Regions from separate parts of the Cryobacterium sp. TMT2-15-1 genome, predicted to be linked through region 1. Evidence: predicted binding sites of a transcription regulator. Region 1 holds the regulator's gene; each other region holds the start of a gene.

Region 1 (7,230 bases):
GGGCCACCGCGGACCAGTGCGGAACCGGTGCGGATGTCGGGCCCTGCCCGGTCGGATCTCCTGAGTTGGCCACACTACCCGCCGAAGAGCCACGGCACACCGCCGCCTCTGCAGCAGCGCCTCCGCGGTTCGGGCATTCACTGCGCGCCCCGCCCCTGCCCCGAGCCCGAACGAATTCGACGGAGATTCTGGCCGACACGCTCCCAAACTGGTCGAAAAAGCTCGCTTTCGGGAGAATCTGCGTCGAGGTGGTTCACGGCAGTGGTTCACGGCAGTGGACCACAACAGTGGTTCGCTGCGAGCCGCCGGGCGCGGCCCGTGCCCGAGCGCAAGCCTGGAACGATGCGGGGCAGCGGCGAAACCGGGACCCAGCCACCTATGGGAGAATTGCCAGACCATGTCACCGAGACCCCTCACGGCGCTTGAACCGGCCGCCACCCCGCCCGAGTTCATCCGCAACTTCTGCATCATCGCTCACATCGACCACGGCAAGTCCACGCTGGCCGACCGGATGCTGCAGATCACCGGCGTCGTCGACGACCGTTCGATGCGCGCCCAATACCTTGACCGGATGGACATCGAGCGCGAGCGCGGCATCACCATCAAAAGCCAGGCCGTGCGGATGCCGTGGGAACTCGACGGGCAGACCTACGCCCTGAACATGATCGACACCCCCGGCCACGTGGACTTCACCTACGAGGTGTCTCGCAGCCTGGCCGCGTGCGAGGGAGCAATCCTCCTCGTCGACGCCGCCCAAGGGATCGAGGCGCAGACCCTCGCCAACCTTTACCTTGCGCTGGAGAACGACCTCACCATCATCCCGGTGCTGAACAAGATCGACCTGCCGGCCGCCGACCCCGACAAGTACGCGAAGGAGCTCGCCAGCCTGATCGGTGGCAGTCCCGACGACGTGCTCCGGGTCTCCGGCAAGACCGGCGTCGGCGTCGCCGAACTCCTCGACCGCGCCACCCGCCTCATCCCGGCCCCGGTCGGCGACCCGGCCGCCCCGGCCCGCGCGATGATCTTCGACTCGGTCTACGACAGCTACCGCGGCGTCGTCACCTATGTGCGCATGATCGACGGCAAGCTGGGCCCGCGCGAGAAGATCCAGATGATGTCGACCCGTGCCACGCACGAGATCCTCGAGATCGGCGTCACCTCGCCCGAGCCCACCACCAGCAAGGGCCTCGGCGTCGGCGAGGTCGGCTACCTGATCACGGGCGTGAAGGATGTGCGCCAGTCGAAGGTCGGCGATACGGTGACCACCGCGCTCCGCCCCGCCACCGTCGCCCTGCCGGGCTACACCGAGCCGAAGCCCATGGTCTTCTCGGGCCTCTACCCGATCGACGGCAGCGACTACCCGGCCCTCCGCGAGGCCCTCGACAAGCTCAAGCTCTCCGACGCGTCCCTCGTGTACGAGCCCGAGACATCCGTCGCCCTCGGTTTCGGTTTCCGCTGTGGTTTCCTCGGGTTGCTGCACCTGGAAATCATCACCGAGCGGCTCGACCGGGAGTTCGGCCTCGACCTGATCACCACGGCGCCCAGCGTGATCTACGAGGTCACCACCGACGACAAGAAGTCCGTCACGGTCACCAACCCGAGCGAGTTCCCGAACGGGAAGATCGCCAAGGTCGAGGAGCCGATCGTGAAGGCGGCCATCCTCGCACCCAAGGACTACGTCGGCGTGATCATGGAACTCTGCCAGAGCCGCCGCGGCACCCTGCTCGGCATGGACTACCTTGGCGAAGACCGGGTCGAGATCCGCTACACGATGCCGCTCGGTGAGATCGTGTTCGACTTCTTCGACAATCTCAAGAGCCGCACCGCCGGCTACGGCTCGCTCGACTATGAACCCATCGGCTCTCAGGAGGCCGACCTGGTCAAGGTCGACATCCTGCTGCAGGGCGAACAGGTCGACGCGTTCAGCGCGATTGTGCACCGCGACAAGGCCTACGACTACGGCGTGCTGATGACGGGAAGGCTGCGCAAGCTCATCCCGCGCCAGCAGTTCGACGTGCCCATCCAGGCCGCGATCGGCGCCCGCATCATCGCCCGCGAGTCCATCAGTGCCATCCGCAAGGATGTTCTCGCCAAGTGCTACGGCGGCGACATCTCCCGCAAGCGCAAGCTGCTGGAGAAGCAGAAGGAGGGAAAGAAGCGCATGAAGATGGTCGGCCGGGTCGAGGTTCCCCAGGAGGCGTTCATCGCCGCCCTGTCCGGTGACGAGCCCCCGAAGAAGAAGTAGACGGATGCGCCGCGCCACCTTCACCGATACCGCCGTCACCTACGCGTCCATCGGCGGCACCCTCGCCCCGGACCTGCTCCGGTTCCCACCCAAGGGCTACCGGCCCCTCGAACGCACCGTGCGCCTCGGCAGCGGTGAGGAGCGCTTCCAGCTGGCCTCGAAGTCGCTGATGACCTGGGGCGTGCAGCGGGGGAGCGGGATGACCGTTACCGACCTGCTGGACGGCACCGGCCAGCAGTACACGGGACTCGTCTTCGACGCCGACGGCCAGGCCGCCCGCGACCAGAAGTCAGAGCCGGACGAGGCCGTCTTCGCCGCGGACGGCACGCCCTACATCGTCAACGGCATGTCCGCGCACCTCACGACCAAGTTAGGCCCCTTCACCATCGACGCCCCCGTGCGCGTGGTCTACGTGATCGACGAACCCGACCGCCTCGGCTTCGCCTACGGCACCATGGCCGGGCACCCGGCCAGCGGCGAGGAATCGTTCATCATCGACAGACGCGAGGACGACTCGGTCTGGCTCACCATCCGCGCCTTCTCCCGCCCCAGCACCTGGTTCTACCGGCTGGGCTGGCCGTTCGTGCGGCGGCAACAGGCCAAAATCACCGCACGGTACCTACGCGCGCTGCATCCGATCGGCGCGGTCTAACCGCATGGGCAGCGCCCTTCCCGTCGGCGACCCCGCGCCCCGCGACGGCCTGCTGCCGGCCTCGGCCGCCGTGGGAGCAGCCCAGCGCGATTTCGGCGTCTACCTGCACGTGCCGTTCTGCCGGGTCCGCTGCGGCTACTGCGACTTCAACACCTATACCGCCACCGAGTTGCGCGGCGCAAGCCAGCATGACTATGCCGGTCAGGCGATCACCGAGGTCCAGTCAGCCGGCCGGATCCTGACTCAGTCGGGCGTGCCGGCCCGCCAGGCGGCGACCGTCTTCTTCGGCGGCGGCACCCCCACCCTGCTCCCGGCCGACGACCTGGTGCGGATGCTGGAGGCCGTGCGCTCCACCTGGGGGATCGCACCCGGCGCCGAGGTGACCACCGAGGCGAACCCCGACTCCGTCGACGCCGCCTATCTCGGCCGCCTCGCCGGGTCCGGCTTCACCCGGGTGTCCTTCGGCATGCAGTCCGCGGTGCCGAGCGTCCTGGCCACCCTCGAGCGCACCCACGACCCCGAGCGGGTGCCGCTCGTGGTCCAGTGGGCGCGCGAGGCCGGCCTCGACGTGTCCCTCGACCTGATCTACGGCACACCGGGGGAGACCCTCAGCGATTGGCGCACCAGCCTCGAGCACGCCATCCGGCAGGCTCCCGCCCACGTCAGCGCCTACTCGCTTATCGTTGAGGAGGGCACCAAGCTGGCCCGCCAGATCAAGCGCGGCGAACTGGCCCCTGTCGACGACGACGTTCAGGCCGAGTTCTACGAGCTGGCCGACGACCTACTGTCCTCGGCAGGCTACGGCTGGTACGAGGTCAGCAACTGGGCGACGGATGACGCGCACCGCTCGCGCCACAACCTCGCCTACTGGCGCAGCCAGGACTGGTGGGGTGTGGGGCCCGGAGCCCACAGCCACATCGGTGGGGTGCGCTGGTGGAACGTCAAGCATCCGTCGGCCTACGGGGATCGGATTCGCGCCGGCGACTCACCGGCCGCCGGGCGGGAGACCCTCGATGCGGCCACTCAAGAGGTGGAGCGGGTGCTCCTGCTGACCCGAATCCGCGAGGGCGTCCTCATCGACTCGCTCAGCCCGCTCGGGCGCCACGAGGTGGCCGGACTCATCGCCGACGAACTCATCGACGCGAGAGCCGCCCTCTGCGGTTCGATCGAACTGACCCTCAGAGGACGCCTCCTGGCGGATGCCGTCGTACGCCGCCTGCTCGCCGACTGAATTCAGTTCACGAACTTGATCGACAGCGGATACGTGTAGTACTCTCCCCGGTTCGCGGCTAAAGCGGCCATGATGCCGAACACGACCATCAGAACGAAGGCAGCCAGGAGTACGAGGTAGCCGACGAGGATGATCGTCAGGGCGCCGCCGACCGCGTAGGCGATCAGGAGCGTGAGCTGGAAGTTCAGTGCGGTCGCAGTGTGCGCCCGGATGAACGGGCCGCGGTCCTTGAGCACGATGTAGCCGATCAGAGCCGGCACGAAATAGAACAGAATGCCGCCGACGTGCACGAGGGTGGCCCACAGTTTTTCGTCGGCCGGGTTCATCGGGGTGGGTTCCTGGTACGGGTTGGCGGGCGGCGGTGGGGTGGAATTGGTCATTGGTGCTCCTTCTGAAGAAAAACCGAGTGCGCGGGGCTACTTGATCAGGCGCACAGCGAACGGGTACCGGTAGTGGTTGCCGTCCTTCGCCTGGAGGTAGCCGAGCACCGAGAAGACAACACCGAGGATGTACAGCACCCAGGCGAGACCGCCGATGACGCCGCCGATGCCGAACGTGAGGAAGCCGATGACCGTCGCAAAAAAGTTGATCGCGAAATAGCCGATCAGAAGCGTGATCTGAAAGTTGATCGCTTCCTTCGCCTCGACGCTGGTCAGAGGTCCGCGGTCCTTGAACAGCAGCCACAGCACCAGGGACGGCACGAACATGAGGATCCCGCCCAGATGAGCGAGGGACGCCCACTGGCGGTCATCCGCCTGCGTCAGGGGTGCCGACGGTCCGGGGGCGGCAGGCTGGTAGGGCGGTTGCGGTGGCCGTTGGCCCTGGTACGGATCATCGGGTCCGGGACCAGTGAAATTACTCATGATCATGCCTTTCAGTGCACCGGGGAAGAGGTGCTACATGCCTAAGTTACTGCGCCCCAACATTGGGGAGCAATGGGTAAGCCCAGCCGGTCGCGGTATGATTGGCAGTCACATACCGCGAGTGCCAATCGGTGCTGCACTCGCGACGCTGGGAGGAGGCGAGAGCCATGGTGTCCGATCGCAGTCTCGAAGTCCTGCGTGTGATCGTTCAGGACTACGTCGCCTCCCGCGAACCCGTCGGTTCTAAATCTATTGTCGACCGGCACTCCTTCGGGGTCTCGGCGGCCACGATCCGCAACGACATGGCCCTGCTCGAAGAGGAAGAGTTGATCGCGGCTCCGCACACCTCGTCGGGCCGCATCCCCACCGACAAGGGCTACCGCCTGTTCGTCGACCACCTCGCCGATCTGCGCCCGCTCTCGGCGGCGCAGCGCCAAGCCATCGAGACGTTCCTCGGTCAGTCGGCCGACCTTGACGAGGTGCTGGCCCGCAGCGTGCGGCTGCTCTCGCAGCTCACCCATCAGGTCGCCCTGGTGCAGTATCCGTCGCTGTCCCGCGCGAAGGTGCGCCACATCGAACTGGTGCCCCTGTCCGAGACTCGCCTCCTGTCGGTTCTGATCACGGATGCCGGACGGGTCGAGCAACGCGTCGTTGACCTGCCCCGGCCACTGGCTGAACCCGTTCTGATCGACCTGCGCACCCGGTTGAATTCTGCCCTGGTCGGGCTCGGCATGAGCGAGGCCGCCAGCACCCTCACCGGCAGCTCCCTCACCGCCGGCTCCGGCCTCGGCCCGCTCGAGCAACAGGAGGCGGTGGATCTGATCACCGGCACCCTGCGCGACCAGGTCGGCGCGAACAGGCAGGACCGGCTCGTGATGGCCGGCGCCGCCAACCTCGTGCGCACCGAGGAAGACTTCACCGGCAGCATTTTCCCGGTGCTCGAGGCCATTGAGGAACAGGTCGTGCTTCTGCGGCTGTTCGGCGAGATGGCCTCCGACCAGCACGGCGTGTCCGTCAGTATCGGCCGGGAGAATGCCCCGTTCGGTCTGGCCGAGACGTCCGTTCTCACCAGCGGCTACTCCTCGCAGGGCGGCAACCTGGCGCGCCTCGGCGTGCTCGGCCCCACTCGGATGGACTACTCGAACAACATGGCGGCCGTCCGCGCGGTCGCCCGCTACCTTTCACGCCTTCTCGGCGAGAATTGACCAGTTCCTCTCGGCCCAGAAACCGGCGGGACACCACATTTCAGAACAGACCTAGGAGAGCCAGCTTTGGCTGACCATTACGAAGTACTCGGCGTCGCCCGCGACGCCTCGACCGACGAGATCAAGAAGGCCTACCGCAGGCTGGCCCGGCAGCTGCACCCCGACGTGAACCCGGGCGCGGATGCATCCGAGCGGTTCAAATCCGTCACGCACGCCTACGACGTGCTCAGCGACGTCAAGCAACGCGACAACTACGACCGTGGCGGCAACGGCCGCTCGGGCGGCGGAGCTGCCGGTTTCGACGGCAACTTCGGCAACTTCGGCGACATCTTCGAGACCTTCTTCGGCGGCGGGGGGTCCAGCCGCGGGCCTCGGTCGCGCCGAGAACGCGGCCAGGACGCCCTGATCCGGGTCGACCTCGACCTCGATGAGATCATCTTCGGCACGCACCGGGAGCTCGAGGTCGACACGGCCATCATGTGCGCGACCTGCAACGGCACGTGCTGCCAGCCGGGCACCGCGCCCGTCACCTGCGACATCTGCCACGGCACCGGCACCATCCAGCGCGCCGTGCGGTCGCTGCTCGGCAATGTCATGACGAGCAGCCCCTGCGGTTCCTGCCGCGGCTACGGTACGATCATCGCCACTCCCTGCGTCACCTGCCAGGGCCAGGGCCGTGTGCGAGCGCGTCGCACGGTCCCCGTCGACATCCCGGCGGGGGTCGACACGGGCCTGCGCCTGCAGATGCCCGGCAGCGGCGAGGCCGGTCCGGCCGGCGGTCCCAACGGGGACCTCTACCTCGAGATGAAGGTGCGCCACCACGACGTGTTCAGCCGTGACGGCGACGACCTGCTCTGCACCCTCGAGGTGCCGATGACGGATGCCATCCTCGGCAGGTCCGCGACCGTCAAGGCGCTCGACGGCGACATCGAGGTCGAGCTCAGGCCGGGCACGCAGAGCGCCGAGATCATCACGGTCAAGGACCGCGGCGTCACCCGCCTGCGCGGGAACGGACGCGGCGACCTGAAGGTCGG
Region 2 (7,230 bases), on a different contig from region 1:
GGCGGTGCCGAACCTGACGCCGCCGTCGACGGTGTCGGCCAGGAACAGGTTCATGGCCGGGCTGCCGATGAAGCCGGCAACGAAGACGTTGTTCGGCTTCGAATACAGGTCGCGAGGCGTGCCGACCTGCTGGAGCACGCCATCCTTGAGGACTGCGATGCGGTCGCCCATGGTGAGGGCTTCGGTCTGGTCGTGGGTCACGTAGACCGTCGTGACGCCGAGGCGGCGCTGGAGCGAAGCGATCTGGGTGCGGGTCTGCACGCGCAGCTTGGCGTCGAGGTTCGACAGAGGCTCGTCCATCAGGAACACCTGGGGCTGACGCACGATGGCCCGGCCCATGGCGACGCGCTGACGCTGGCCACCGGAGAGAGCTTTCGGCTTGCGGCTCAGGTACGGCTCGAGGTCGAGCAGCTTGGCGGCCTCGAGAACGCGGGCGGCGCGCTCATCCTTGTTGACTCCGGCGATCTTGAGCGCGAAGCCCATGTTCTCGGCGACCGTCATGTGGGGGTACAGAGCGTAGTTCTGGAAGACCATGGCGATGTCGCGGTCTTTCGGCGGGACATCCGTCACGTTGCGCTCACCGATGAAGATGTTGCCTTCGTTGACTTCTTCGAGGCCGGCGAGCATGCGCAGGGACGTGGACTTGCCGCAGCCGGACGGGCCGACCAGCACGAGAAACTCGCCGTCGGCAACCGACAGGTCGAGCTTGTCAACGGCGGGAATAGAGGAACCCGGATAGAGGCGGGTCGCCTTGTCGAACGTGACTGAAGCCATGGTTGATTTCTCCTTCACCGGCAGGTACGTGCCGGACGATCCGTTGTGATGGGTTACTACGCCTGCCACGCGTCATGTGCAACAGGTCAACTTTCCCAGTATGTCATGTTGGGGGATCGCGGCGACGGCGGGAATTCTGCAGCGGAGCCCACCCGCAGGCCCCGTCTGGCCGTTTCCCAGAAAGGGGACCTACTATTTGGGAGGCATTCGCAAATGGCTTGCCTCTGCACTAACTACTCGGAGCGAGCATTCATGACTATTGGCGGATCGGGCGACGGCCGTCCTTCTAAGAATCAGCGACGCGACGCGGTGCGTACCAAGGCCAAGCGGATCCGCGAGGAGCAGAAGAAAAAGGACCGCCGTTACCGGGTCGCCCTGCGCGGCGGAATCGCCGCCGCCGGCGTCGCCATTGCCGCGGTCATCGCCGTGGTCATCATCAACTCGATTCCCCCCATCGGCCCCGGTCCGGCGAACATGGCCAGTGACGGCGTGCTGATCTCCGAGGGGATGACCCCGGTCACGACCTCCGCGCTCCAGCCCGAGGCCAAGCCGATACCGTCCAAGCCGGATGCGACCGGCACTGTCGCCGACATTCGCGTCTACGCCGACTACCTCTGCCCGTTCTGCAGCGAGTTTGAGGCCGCCAACAGTGACCAGATCAGCCAGTGGGTCACGTCGGGTGCCGCGACCGTGGAGATCCACCCGGTTTCGATCCTGACCCACAAGTCCTCCGGCACGAAATACTCGCTTCGGGCTGCAAACGCCGCCGCATGTGTGGCCAATTACGCCCCCGCAAACTTCTACGACTTCAACGCCATCCTGTTCCAGGAACAGCCCAAGGAGGGCACCGCCGGTCACGACGACGCGGCCATCAAGGGCCTCGTAAAGGACGCCGGCGTGAGCGACCGGGTGTCGCAGATCAACGAGTGCATTGACGACACGACCTTCAAATCGTGGGTCATCGCATCCACGGACCGGGCTCTGTCCGGTCCGTTGCCGAACACCGAGGTCGAGGCCATCACCGGCACACCCACCGTGCTCGTCAACGGAAAGCAGTACGTCGGCGCACTCGACGACCCGAGGGAGTTCGCCGCCTTCGTGCTACAGGCGGCCGGCGCGACCTACTCCACCTCGACGCCAACCCCCGAGCCGGCACCGGCCGGGTAGGCGCCCCGCTTTGATGGCGGCGCAGCACGGGTTCGTCATTTAGGATGGTGAGTCGAGGCGTCGATCGCCTCATGCCGGCCTGGCGCAATTGGTAGCGCACCACTCTTGTAAAGTGGGGGTTACGGGTTCAAGTCCCGTGGCCGGCCCTCTACTCTCATCGCTTCAGATCGTGGTTTTCTCGGTGACGGTGTCCTCGAGGGCGCTGAGAAAATTTGTCGGATCGATCGGTGAGCGCACGCCCGGTTTTGCATCGGCCGGAATGCCCCCGACGTACAGCCAACCGAGCAATTCTTCCGCGGCCGCGAGGCCGTGGGCGTCGTTCACCGGCTGCGTGCGGGCCAGGGCGCCGGAACGCCACATGACGCCCCAGCCCTGGGCGGCGAGGAGAAGGCTCAGCATGTGGGCGACACCCGCCGCTACGGCGTCCTGTTCCCAGACCGCCACCGTGTCGCTTTCGCGACGGCTCGCGACCACGGCGATCAGAAGTTCGGCGCGCAGCGGCTTAGCGGCGAGCCTGGCGGCTTCGGTGCCGTTCAGCCCGGCGGCCTCGACCATGGCCTCGCCCAGGCGACGCCGCGCGTCACCGCGCAACTCGATCAGCCGCCACGGACGCAGAGCGCCATGGTCGGCGACACGGGCCGCGGCAGCCACCACAGGCAGCAGTTCCGCATGGCTCGGCACCTGCCCGGTGACCTTGGAGTGGGAGCGTCGATGACCGACCGTATCGAGGAGGTCGGACAACGCTTACTCGACCGGCTTGAAATTGAGCGAGATGGAGTTCATGCAGTACCGGTCGCCGGTGGGCGTTCCGAATCCGTCGTCGAAGACGTGGCCCAGGTGCGAGCCGCACTTCGCACAGCGCACCTCGGTGCGCACAACCCCGAGGGTTCGGTCTTCGAGGAGTTCAACGGCCTCGGGACGCACCGATTCGTAGAAGCTCGGCCAGCCGCAACCGGAGTCGAACTTCGTGCCGCTCTTGAACAGCTCGGCATTGCAAGCCCCGCAGGTGTAAATTCCGGAGCGGCCCTCATCGAGGAGCTCGCCGGCCCACGCCCGCTCGGTGGCGGCGCCGCGAAGTACGGCGTACTGCTCGGGGCTCAGCTCAGCGCGCCACTGCGCATCCGACTTCTCGACCTCGTAGTCCATGTTCCATTCCTTCCTGCTCGACCCCGGAGAGGCCGAAATCCGTCCGTACCAACACTAAACTCGCCAGACCGCGGCGGTATTCCTCGATCGGGAGGCAGGCAGGTTTTTCTACCGTGGACAGCACGGCACAACGGCCCAGCGAGTACGCAGGCATCGACAAATAGGATTGCAGAGATCGAGGGAGGTGGCACGTGGACGGAACTCCCGGTTCGTCGACTCCCGCGGAGCCTGCCTCGGAGTCCTCCTCCCCGGCAGGCCTGTCCGCCCGCGACCGGTCGATCCTCGCCTTCGAGCGGCAGGGGTGGCAGCACGCCGGTGCCAAGGAACAGGCGATCCGGGCCGAGTTCGCCCTCTCGGCCGCCCGGTACTATCAACTACTGGGCGCTGTGATCGACTCGCCGCTGGCCCTGGCCCACGACCCGATGCTGGTGAAACGCCTGCAGCGGATGCGCGACGCCCGGTCGCAGGCGCGGGAGAGCCGGTCGCTACAGTCCACCGATTGACTCCCTGACCCGCACCCTGCCCGTGTCTCATCACCGCCCACTAAGGATCTGACCAGCCTCACGATGCCGAACTCCTACGCGAAAGACCGCTTCGACCACCTCCCGCATTCCCTGGAGCGGGTGGGGGCCCACCGCGCGCCCGGCAAGAAAGGGCGCGGCTGGGTTGCGGTGTGGTGGTCTCTCGGTGCAACCGTGCTGCTGGTCGGCAGCGGAGTCGTCGGCCTGGCCGTCCTGAACAACAACCTGAACTTCGAGTTGCCGGGCACCGCGACGAGTACTGACAGCGCGGCCGAGCCGAGCGCCACTCCGAGTGACACTCCGGCGTCGGCGTCGGAGTCGGTGCCGACGCCGACGCCGACGCCGGCCGCGACCGTGGACCCTGACTCGACCGTGACCGTTTTGAACGGGACCGCTGGTGAGGGGATCGCCCGGTCCGTTGGCGATGTCCTCGAGGCGGAGGGCTGGACGATCGAAGAGTTGGACAACGCGAGCACGGAGGATGTGCAGACCACGACGGTCTACTACGCCGACGCGGCCCTGGAGGGAGCGGCCCGCGGAGTCGCGGAGTCACTGCCCGGCTCGGAGATGCTGCTCTCAAGCGATTTCGCCGATTCCGCGGCGGACCTGACCGTTGTCGTCGGCGCCGACTACGAGCCGGCCGAATAGCCGTCGCTTATACGTCGGGCGCTCGCGCGTCAACCCCCTTTCGTTCTTCCGGAGCTTCCGTAAATTGAGAAATGGTCCTTCATCGTGTTTGCCCGGGCGTTCTCGCAGGAGACGTATTCCATCGGTCGAATGCAATGGACGCAATCCCTGCGCCAGGCCCGGTACGGCCAACGGGCGCGTGTCGACGAATTCAGCAACAAGGAGTTACACATGGCGAACGGAACCGTCAAATGGTTCAACGCTGAAAAGGGTTTCGGCTTCATCACCGTCGATGGAGGTGGCCAGGACGTTTTCGTCCACTACTCGGCCATCGATATGCACGGCTACAAGGTTCTGGAAGAGGGACAACACGTCATCTTCGAACTGGGTACAGGGGCAAAGGGGCCCCAGGCAGAAGCGGTTCGTCCGATCTGATCCAGCGGGGGAGGCCCCAGCGGTCGACCGAAGGGTCGGGTCGCTCCGGGGTGAGTGTGCGCGGCAGTGCAGCCGCGTTAGGTTGGGGGCGTGACAGCGAAACTAGTGGTTCAAGCGCAGCGACGAAGTGCGGCACCGAGAATTCGGTCCATCCGGATGCTCGGGGTCGTCCTTCTGCCGGCACTTCTGCTGGTCTCGGCATGCGCCAGTGACGCGCCGAAGCCGTCGGCAAGCTCAACCGGCACGCCCTGGAACTCCACCTTCGAGTCGGCCGCAGACCCGGCGGTCGCCCCATTGCGCGGCACGAGTGTGCCGACCGGGAGCCTCCAGAACCCGGCCCTCTCGGTGAAGATCGACAACCACGAAGCGGCCAGGCCACAGATCTCTCTCGAGCGCGCCGACATCGTCTTTGAGGAACTGGTCGAGGGCGGGCTGACCCGTTATGTCGCGGTCTGGCATTCCGACGTGCCCGAACTCGTCGGGCCGGTGCGATCGATCCGACCCATGGACCCGGACATCATCGCGCCCTTCGGCGGGATCGCGGCTTATTCCGGCGGCCAACAGAAATTCATCGACCTGATGGACGCGACGGATGTCGTCAGCGCCGCCTTCGATACCGACGACACCGGTCTCTTCGCGCGTTCGGATGACCGGGAAGCCCCTCACAACGTCACCCTCCAGGCCTCAGCGCTCGTCGCGCGGAACGCCACCGTGCCGCCGCCGAACCAGCAATTTGCCTACTCCGCGACCGTGCAGGGATCGTCCGCGGCCGTCGACGGCGCCCCTGTCGCGGCGATCAACTCTACCTTCTCCACCGCCCGTTGGCCCGGCTGGACGTGGGATGCGGCCAGTGCTGCCTACCTGCGCTCGCAGGAGGGCGCCCCTGATCTCGACGCCACCGGTGAGCAGCTGCGGGCGACCAACGTCCTGGTCCTGCGGGTCGCGATCGACGGCACCTACGGGGATGTTCCCACGACGACAATGATCGGTTCGGGGGAAGCCTGGGTGTCAGCCGGCGGCAAGTCCGTGCATGCGGTCTGGTCCAAGGCCGACCAGACCGCCCCCATCCGTCTTGTCGATGACTTCGGCGTGACGATTCGGCTCGCCGCCGGTAACACCTGGATCGAGCTGGTGCCGTCGGACCGAGGCACGGTTGTGCTGGTCCCGTAGCCGTAGCAGCAGCACCCTGCCGTTCACTTGCACTCTCGACCCCAGAGTGCCAGAATCGACTTGGCACTCTCTCTGTTTGAGTGCCAACCCATCATCGTTTTGGTAACGTCCGGGAGGGACGAGAAACACATATGGCAAAGATCATTGCTTTCAACGAAGAGGCCCGTCGCGGCCTTGAGCGTGGCCTGAACATCCTCGCTGACACTGTCAAGGTCACCCTCGGCCCGCGCGGACGTAACGTGGTGCTGGAAAAGAAGTGGGGCGCCCCCACGATCACCAACGACGGCGTCTCCATCGCCAAGGAGATCGAACTCGACGACCCCTACGAGAAGATCGGTGCCGAGCTCGTCAAGGAGGTCGCCAAGAAGACCGATGACGTCGCGGGCGACGGAACCACCACCGCCACCGTCCTAGCTCAGGCGCTCGTTCGTGAGGGCCTGCGCAACGTCGCGGCCGGAGCAGACCCGATCAGCCTCAAGCGCGGCATCGAGAAGGCCACGGCTGCTGTCATCGCCGAGCTGATCGCCAACGCCAAAGAGGTCGAGACCAAGGAAGAGATCGCGGCCACCGCATCGATCTCCGCCGGCGACGCCGAAATCGGCGCGATCATCGCCGAGGCCATCGACAAGGTCGGCAAGGAGGGTGTTGTCACCGTCGAGGAGTCGAACACTCTCGGCACCGAGCTCGAGCTCACCGAGGGCATGCGCTTCGACAAGGGCTTCCTGTCCGCCTACTTCGTGACCGACCCCGACCGTCAGGAAGCGGTCTTCGAAGACCCCTACATCCTGATCGTTAACTCCAAGGTCTCCAACATCAAGGACCTGCTCCCCATCGTGGACAAGGTCATCCAGACCGGCAAGCAGCTCCTCATCATCGCCGAGGACGTCGACGGCGAGGCCCTGGCCACGCTCGTGGTGAACAAGATCCGCGGAATCTTCAAGTCGGTCGCCGTCAAGGCTCCCGGCTTCGGTGACCGTCGCAAGGCCCAGCTGCAGGACATCGCCATCCTCACCGGTGGACAGGTCATCAGCGAAGAGGTCGGTCTCAAGCTTGAGAACGTCACGCTTGACCTCCTCGGCAACGCGCGCAAGATCGTCATCACCAAGGACGAGACCACCATCGTCGAAGGCGCCGGAGACCCCGAAGCCATCGCCGGACGCGTCCAGCAGATCCGCAGCGAGATCGAAAACACCGACAGCGACTACGACCGCGAGAAGCTCCAGGAGCGTCTCGCCAAGCTCGCCGGCGGAGTCGCAGTCATCAAGGCCGGCGCCGCGACGGAGGTTGAGCTCAAGGAGCGCAAGCACCGCATCGAGGACGCCGTCCGCAACGCGAAGGCTGCCGTCGAAGAGGGCATCGTCGCCGGTGGTGGCGTTGCGCTGATCCAGGC
Region 3 (7,230 bases), on a different contig from region 1:
GACTACGCGTCGACCATCACAGCCCCCACCGAATGGGTGCCGTACGTCTACACCGACAGCGAGCTGAGCGCGCAGGCAGACCGGAGCGGGCTGTCCATCGCATCGCTCGTCTTCGGGCTGCTCGGGCTGCTGATCGCGGTCTTCGGCGTCTGGGGCGCGGCGCTCTCCCTGGCCGCGGTCGTGCTGGCCGTGATGGCCCGCCTGACCGAGCGCCGTGCCGGCACCGTGTGGGCCTACGGGCTGTGGACCGGGCTGGCGGGGCTGGTCCTCGCGGTCGGGTGGGTGTTGATCGTCACGCAGGTGCTGACGGTCGTGCCCGGCTGAGCCGCGCTGTCCTTCGCCGCTGGCCCTAGTCGAGTGGCGGAATCCGCTCCACCAGCAGAGCCACCCGGTGGCCGGCGGCCCGGGTGAGCACGAGCGTCGCCGACTCGGGGCCCTTGAGCTTCAGTCGGGTGCGCAGGGTGGCCGGGTCGACGTCCACGCCGCGTTTCTTGATCTCGAGAGTGCCGATGCGGCGTTCCTGTAGGGCCAGCCGCAGCTTCTTCTCGTCGACGGGCAGCACCTCGAGCACCCGGAATGCGGTGGCGAAGGGCGTGCGGTGCAGGGTCTCGGAGGTGAGGTACGCGATCCCCTCGCTCAGCATCGACGCGTCGAGCGACCGGGCCAGGTCCCCGATCAGACGTGCACGGATGATCGCGCCGTCCGGCTCGTACAGGTAGTCGCCCAGCACTCCCACCGGGGCATCCGTACTGTCGTGCGGCGCGGTCAGTTCGTGAATCCCGGTCCGGCCGAGCAACAGGGCGGAGCGACGGATGCCGGCGCGTGCCAGTGCTCCGAACCACAGCCCCATCTCCACGAGCTTGCCGTCCACGGAGACCCACTGCGCCTCGGCCTCCGCGGGGATCAGCTCGCGGTCGTGGCCCGGCCCGAGCTTGACGCCGACGGGCATCCGCTCACTGAGACCGAAGACGAAATCGAGGTGGGGGGAGTAGTCCTCCGGCCGGGTCAGGCGCGAGGTGTTGGAGTGCCCGGCGGTGCGCCGGGCCGGGTCGAGCCAGGCGGCGTCGAAGCCGGCCAGGTCGATGTCTTCCGCGGACGAGTGCAGCACGCTCGCGTTCTCGAACGGAGCCAGGTTGTAGCTGGCGACGGTCGCGGTCACCTCGTCGGCGTCCACCCCCGTGACCGTGAGGTCCATGGCGGCCAGGGCCATGGCGTCGCCTCCGATGCCGCAGCCGAGGTCGACGACCCGGTCCAGGGACGCGCCCGCGAAGCGGCCGGCGTGCAGCGCCGCCACCCTCAACCGGGTGGCCTGCTCGAGGCCGGCCTCCGTAAACAGCATGCGGCCGGCGAACTCGCCGAACTTGGGCACGGCCCTGGCGCGGAGCCGGGACTGGCTGAGCACCGCGGTGACCAGGTCGGGGCTGTGTCCGGCCTTGCGGAGTTCGCTCACCACCCGCACGACGTCGGCGGCCGGGTCGTACGGCGGCAACGAGTCCAGCAGGCGCAAACCGCCCGGCGATAACAGCTCGACGAGCTCTGAGCGTTCCATCGTGCAAACCTATCAACACGGCGCATCTGGCACTCACGTTGCGTGAGTGCCAGATGCGCCCTAAACTCTTCTTAGCACCCTCGCTGTGAGTCTGCTAACTATGTCTTAGCTAAGAAAGAGGTCAACCGTGTCGGTCTCCATCAAGCCGCTCGAGGATCGCATCGTCATCAAGCAGGTCGACGCAGAGCAGACCACCGCATCAGGTCTGGTCATTCCTGACACCGCCAAGGAAAAGCCCCAGGAGGGCGAAGTTGTCGCAGTCGGCCCCGGCCGCATCGACGACAACGGCAACCGCATTCCACTCGACGTCGCCGTCGGCGACAAGGTGATCTACTCCAAGTACGGTGGAACCGAAGTCAAGTTCGGTGGCGAGGACCTCCTCGTCCTGTCGGCCCGCGACGTGCTCGCAGTCGTCGTTCGCTAGCCACACCCACGCAACGGTAGAATCCCGGATGGCCCTGGCCATCCGGGATTCGTCGTTAAGAAAGGTCCGCTGTGGCGCAAGACCCTCTTTCACCCGGGAAAATCCGCGCGGCCCGCCCGGCGCGGTCGGAGCAAAGCAAGGGACTGATCTACGCGGTCCTCGCCTACGCCCTCTGGGGCGCGCTGCCGCTCTACTTTCTGCTCCTCGCGCCCAGTGGTGCCTTCGAGATCGTGGCCTGGCGGGTTCTCTTCTCTCTGGTGTTCTGCGCACTGCTGATCACGGTCACGCGCAAGTGGAAGTCCTTCCTCGCGCTGCTGCGGAGGCCCCGCATCGTGTTCACGATGGGTCTGGCCGGCCTCCTGATCTTCGTCAACTGGCAGACCTACGTCTTCGCCGCCCTCAGCGGCCACGTGGTCGAGGCAGCCCTCGGCTACTTCATCAACCCGATCGTGACCGTGTTCCTCGGCGTCATTCTGCTGCGCGAGCGTCTGCGCCTGCTGCAGTGGGTAGCCGTGGGAATCAGCCTCGGGGCCGTCGTCGTGCTCACCGTCGGCTACGGCTCGCTGCCGTGGGTGTCACTCATCCTCGCGTTCTCGTTCGGCTTCTACGGTTTGATCAAGAAAAGGGTCGGCCGTGACGTCGATGCCGTCGCCGGACTCACCCTCGAAACGGTCTGGCTCGCACCCATCGCCGTGGTGCAGCTGATCGTGGTGGCCTCCGTCTCCGGTCTCACCTTCGGAAGCGTGTCCACCTGGCATACCGTGGGGCTGCTGGCAGCAGGTGTTGTGACCGCCGTGCCGCTGTTGTTCTTCGCCGCCGCGGCCCGGCGCCTGCCTCTGACCTACATGGGTCTGATCCAGTACTTCGCTCCGATCCTGCAGTTCCTGGTCGGCGTCTTCGTGCTGCTCGAGCCCATGCCTCCCGAGCGCTGGGTCGGTTTCGCACTGGTCTGGGTGGCGCTGGTCCTTCTCACGACCGACATGGTCCTCACCGGACGCGCGCCCCGGCGTGCGTCCCTTGAACCGGTCTGAGCCCCGCTACGCTCGGGGACGCACCTCGTACGTGAAAGGACACCGGATGCGCACTGCGTCGACTTCCCTGCCCGTCCACCTCGTCGGGGCGCTCGCCTGCGTGCTCCTGCTGTCCGGATGCAGGGCCGAGGTCGCGCCGCCCGTAGTCGAGCCCGCTGCCGCCGCGTCCGTCGTGGTGGCTCCGTCCGGTGACGGTACCGTGCGCCTCGGAACCCTGTTCCCCATGACGGGCCCGTCGGCGGCCAGTGGTGCGGCACAGGTGGCCGGCTCCGAACTGGCCGCCCGCGAGATCACCGAGCAGGGCCGCATTCTCGGCACTCCGATCGAGATCATCCACCGCGACTCCGCCGTCGACCCGGCGACGTCGCTGACCGACTTGTTGGCCCGTGGCGTCGACGTCGTGCTGTGGGACGCCACCGTTCCGATGCCGGGCGATCTGGCCGCCGCCGTCGCGGCGGCGCCGGTGGTACTGCTGTGGCTCGGCGACTTCGCAAACGGGGGCACGCCGCTGGCCGCCAGTGACGGCTTCGCTGCGCGCCTGCGCACCCTCGATCCAGGGCTGGTCGACACTGCCGGCGGCGGTGAAGCCTATGACGGAGTTGTCCTGAGCGCCCTGGCAGCAGCACGGGCCGGAGACGACGGTGCGGCGTCGATCAGGCCCGCTCTCGACCAGGTGAGTACCGGGGCGTTCGCCTGCGCATCCTGGGGAGAATGTGCGGCCGCGCTGGCCGATGCGCAACAGATCGCCTATCAGGGCGTCACCGGCCGCCGATCGTAACGATTTGGTCTGCGTTACACGGATGTAACCCGGTTGCCTTGTTTCGCGCGATTCCTGTCAATAATGTGACAGAACGGCAGTCAATCGACCGCTGTCATTTCTCATTCCTAGTCCCAAGGAGCAACATGAGCGTATTTGCGAAGGCCTCGGCCTCCCGCTCAGTTCGGGCAGTCGTCACTGGAGTCGCCCTCGTCGGCGTCAGTGCACTTCTGCTCACCGGCTGCAGCAGCAACACCGCTGAGCCGGCTGCATCGGAAGCCCCCGCCGCGAGCGGAGACGCCCAGGCCATCACGGCCGGCGACCGCGACCTGACCCTGAAGATCGGCACCATCCTTCCCCAGAGTGGTGCCCTGGCTTTCCTCGGCCCGCCCGAAGAAGCCGGCGTCGCCCTGGCCGTCAAGGACATCAACGACGCGAACCTCGGCTTGACCGTTGAGGCCATCTTCCGTGACTCCGGCGACACCACGACGGACACCGCGACCGGTTCGGTGACCGACCTTCTCTCGCAGAAGGTTTCCGCCATCATCGGCGCGGCATCCTCCGGCGTCTCCAAGACCGTGATCGACCAGATCACCGGCGCGGGCGTCGTGCAGTTCTCCCCGGCCAACACCTCGGCGGACTTCACGAAGTATGCCGACAAGGACCTCTACTGGCGCACCGCCCCGTCCGACCTGCTGCAGGGTGAAGTCCTGGGCACCCAGATCGCCGACGACGGCAACAGCACCCTCGGCCTGATCGTGCTCAACGACTCGTACGGCACCGGCCTGGCCGAGTCCACCACGACCGCCTTCGAGGCTGCGGGCGGCGAGGTCGTCGCCACGTCCCTGTTCAACGAGGGTGACTCCAACTTCGCCGCTCAGATCTCCGAAGTGACCGCCGCCAACCCCGACGCGATCGCCCTGATCACGTTCGACCAGGCCAAGGTCATCACCCCCGCACTGGTCGGCTCCGGCTTCCCCGGTGGCAACCTGTACTTCGTGGACGGCAACCTGTCCGACTACAGCAAGGACTTCGACGCCGGCATCATCACCGGTGCCAAGGGCACGCTGCCCGGCCTCGACGTGGGAACGCTCGGCGACTTCACCGATCGTCTCAAGGAGATCGACCCCACCCTGACCGACTTCAGCTACGCGGCAGAATCTTACGACGCCGTCATGCTCGTCGCGCTGGCGGCCTACGCGGCCAACGACGTCTCGGGTGAGGCCATCTCCAAGCACCTCCGCCAGGTCTCTGGGGGAACCGGCGACGGCACCACGGTCTCCGACTTCACCGCGGCGGCTAAGGCCCTCGCGGACGGCGACCAGGTCGACTACGACGGCTTCTCCGGCCCGGTCACGTTCGATGAGAACGGCGACCCGACCGAGGCGACCATCGGCGTCTACGAGTACCTCGAAGACAACACGTACAAGCGCATCAACTAGTCACGATTCGTCGCTGACCAGCATTCGATCTGGAAGGGCCCCGACTTCGGTCGGGGCCCTTCTTCGTTCGCCCGGTGACGGCCGTCACCCGGTGACGCCCCTCCCGGACACCAGCGGCGTCACCGGATCCGGAGCACCGGACACACGGAAGCGGCGCCCGAAGATCTCGGGCGCCGCTTCGTCGTGCGGGGCAGTCGGTGCGGGCGGCTCCGGCTAGTCGTCCTGGCCGAGGGTGCCGAGGTAGAGGCCGATCACCTTGGGATCGTTCAGCAGCTCGCGGCCGGTGCCCGTGTAGGCGTCACGGCCCTGATCGAGCACGTAACCGCGGTCGCAGATCTGCAGGCATCGGCGCGCATTCTGCTCCACCATGATCGTGGTCACGCCGGCCTTGTTGATCTCCTTGACACGCAGGAAAGCCTCGTCCTGGCGCACGGGGGAGAGGCCTGCGCTCGGCTCGTCGAGCAGCAGCACGTGCGGGCCCATCATCAGCGCCCTCGACATGGCCACCATCTGGCGTTCCCCGCCGGACAGCGATCCGGCGCGCTGCTGCAGACGCTTCCCGAGCTCCGGGAAGATCTCCGTGACGAACTCGAGGCGTTCGGTCAGGCCTTTCGGCTTCAGGAACATGCCCATCTCCAGGTTCTCCTGGATCGTGAGCGTGGGGAAGACGTTGTTCGTCTGGGGCACGAAACCGACGCCCTTGGCCACGAGCTTGTTCGCCTTGAGGTTGGTGATGTTCTCGCCGCGAAGCAGGATCTCACCCTCCCGAACCTTGACCTGGCCGAAGATCGACTTGAGCAGCGTGGACTTGCCGGCGCCGTTCGGGCCGATGATCCCGATCAGCTCGCCGTCGTAGGCGGTCAGGGAGCAGGCGTTGAGGATGTTGACGCCCGGCAGGTAGCCGGCCGTCACCGTCTTGACCTCGACGACGGGCTGCCCGGTGGGGGTGTAGGCCGGCGCGGCGGCAGGGCTGGTGTTCGTCAATCGAGCAACTCCTTAATGGCTTCCACACGTTCTGTTTCGGCGGCCGGATCCTCGCCGAGGTCCTCGTCGTGGTGCTGACCCAGGTAGGCGTCGATCACGGCGGGGTTACGCATCACCTCGTGCGGGTCGCCCTCGGCGACCACGCGGCCCTCGGCCATCACGATGACCCAGTCGGCGATGTGGCGCACCATGTGCATGTCGTGTTCGACGAAGAGAACCGTCATGCCCTCCGCCTTCAGGTTGAGGATGTGGTCCAGTAGCGACTGCGTCAGTGCCGGGTTCACACCGGCCATCGGCTCGTCGAGCATCACCAGGCTCGGCTCGCTCATCAACGCCCGTGCCATCTCGAGCAGTTTGCGCTGCCCGCCGGAGAGGCTGGCGGCGTAGTCGTCCTTCTTGGTGTCGAGCTTGAACCGTTCGAGGATATCGAGGGCCCGCACCCTATTCGCCTCCTCCTGCTTGGCCCAGAAGAAGGGGAAGATCGCCCGGAACAGGTTCTCGCCGGCCTGGCCCTTGGCGCCGAGCAGCATGTTGTCCATGACGGTCAGCAGGCCGAGCGCCTTGGTGAGCTGGAAAGTGCGCACCTGGCCCATCCGGGCCACCTTGAACGCGGGCATCCCCGACAGTGGGCGACCCTCGAAGGTCCACGACCCGGTGTCGGGCTTGTCGAAGCCCGTCAGCAGGTTGAACAGGGTGGTCTTGCCGGCTCCGTTGGGCCCGATCAGCGCCGTGATGGCGCCGCGCGGGATCTCGACGTGGCCGACGTCGACGGCCTTGAGACCGCCGAAGGTTCGACTCACGCCGTCGGCAACCAGGATCGGGTCGCGCTTCTTGCAGCCCGGTTCGGCCTCGCCGATGTGCAGGTCGGTCGACTTGACCGGCTTGTTGCTGGGAACGGTGTTATTTGACAAAGGCCAACTCCTTCTTGTTTCCGAAGATGCCTTGCGGTCTGAAGATGACTATAAGCATGATCGCCACTCCAACCAGGATGAAGCGCAGCTGGCCGGCCTGGATGCTGGTGATGAACGGGATCCAGCCTGCCT

Evidence for each region. The regulator HrcA, encoded in region 1, represses chaperone genes, less so after heat shock. The targets are predictions, from matches to a motif close to TTNGCACTCGNNNNNNNCGAGTGCNAA.
Region 2: the regulator HrcA is predicted to act here: its motif matches at 5,901-5,927, upstream of groL (chaperonin GroEL).
Region 3: the regulator HrcA is predicted to act here: its motif matches at 1,576-1,602, upstream of groES (co-chaperone GroES).

The regions. Positions count from the first base shown of each region.
Region 1 is NZ_SOGD01000037.1:58,463-65,692, reverse strand. It holds gene lepA (translation elongation factor 4) at 398-2,245, shown strand; gene E3O62_RS10425 (DUF1990 family protein) at 2,250-2,897, shown strand; gene hemW (radical SAM family heme chaperone HemW) at 2,902-4,128, shown strand; gene E3O62_RS10415 (DUF4870 domain-containing protein) at 4,131-4,508, opposite strand; gene E3O62_RS10410 (DUF4870 domain-containing protein) at 4,545-4,991, opposite strand; gene hrcA (heat-inducible transcriptional repressor HrcA) at 5,159-6,196, shown strand; gene dnaJ (molecular chaperone DnaJ) at 6,263-7,230, shown strand, end outside.
Region 2 is NZ_SOGD01000029.1:246,730-253,959, forward strand. It holds gene E3O62_RS07580 (ABC transporter ATP-binding protein) at 1-774, opposite strand, end outside; gene E3O62_RS07585 (thioredoxin domain-containing protein) at 1,027-1,941, shown strand; tRNA gene E3O62_RS07590 (tRNA-Thr) at 2,015-2,087, shown strand; gene E3O62_RS07595 (nitroreductase family protein) at 2,104-2,682, opposite strand; gene msrB (peptide-methionine (R)-S-oxide reductase MsrB) at 2,686-3,087, opposite strand; gene E3O62_RS07605 (DUF3263 domain-containing protein) at 3,279-3,590, shown strand; gene E3O62_RS07610 (LytR C-terminal domain-containing protein) at 3,654-4,256, shown strand; gene E3O62_RS07615 (cold-shock protein) at 4,467-4,670, shown strand; gene E3O62_RS07620 (DUF3048 domain-containing protein) at 4,827-5,840, shown strand; gene groL (chaperonin GroEL) at 5,972-7,230, shown strand, end outside.
Region 3 is NZ_SOGD01000029.1:136,811-144,040, forward strand. It holds gene E3O62_RS07080 (DUF4190 domain-containing protein) at 1-324, shown strand, start outside; gene E3O62_RS07085 (methyltransferase domain-containing protein) at 350-1,549, opposite strand; gene groES (co-chaperone GroES) at 1,677-1,973, shown strand; gene rarD (EamA family transporter RarD) at 2,075-3,004, shown strand; gene E3O62_RS07100 (ABC transporter substrate-binding protein) at 3,051-3,782, shown strand; gene E3O62_RS07105 (ABC transporter substrate-binding protein) at 3,908-5,203, shown strand; gene E3O62_RS07110 (ABC transporter ATP-binding protein) at 5,417-6,187, opposite strand; gene E3O62_RS07115 (ABC transporter ATP-binding protein) at 6,184-7,098, opposite strand; gene E3O62_RS07120 (branched-chain amino acid ABC transporter permease) at 7,088-7,230, opposite strand, start outside.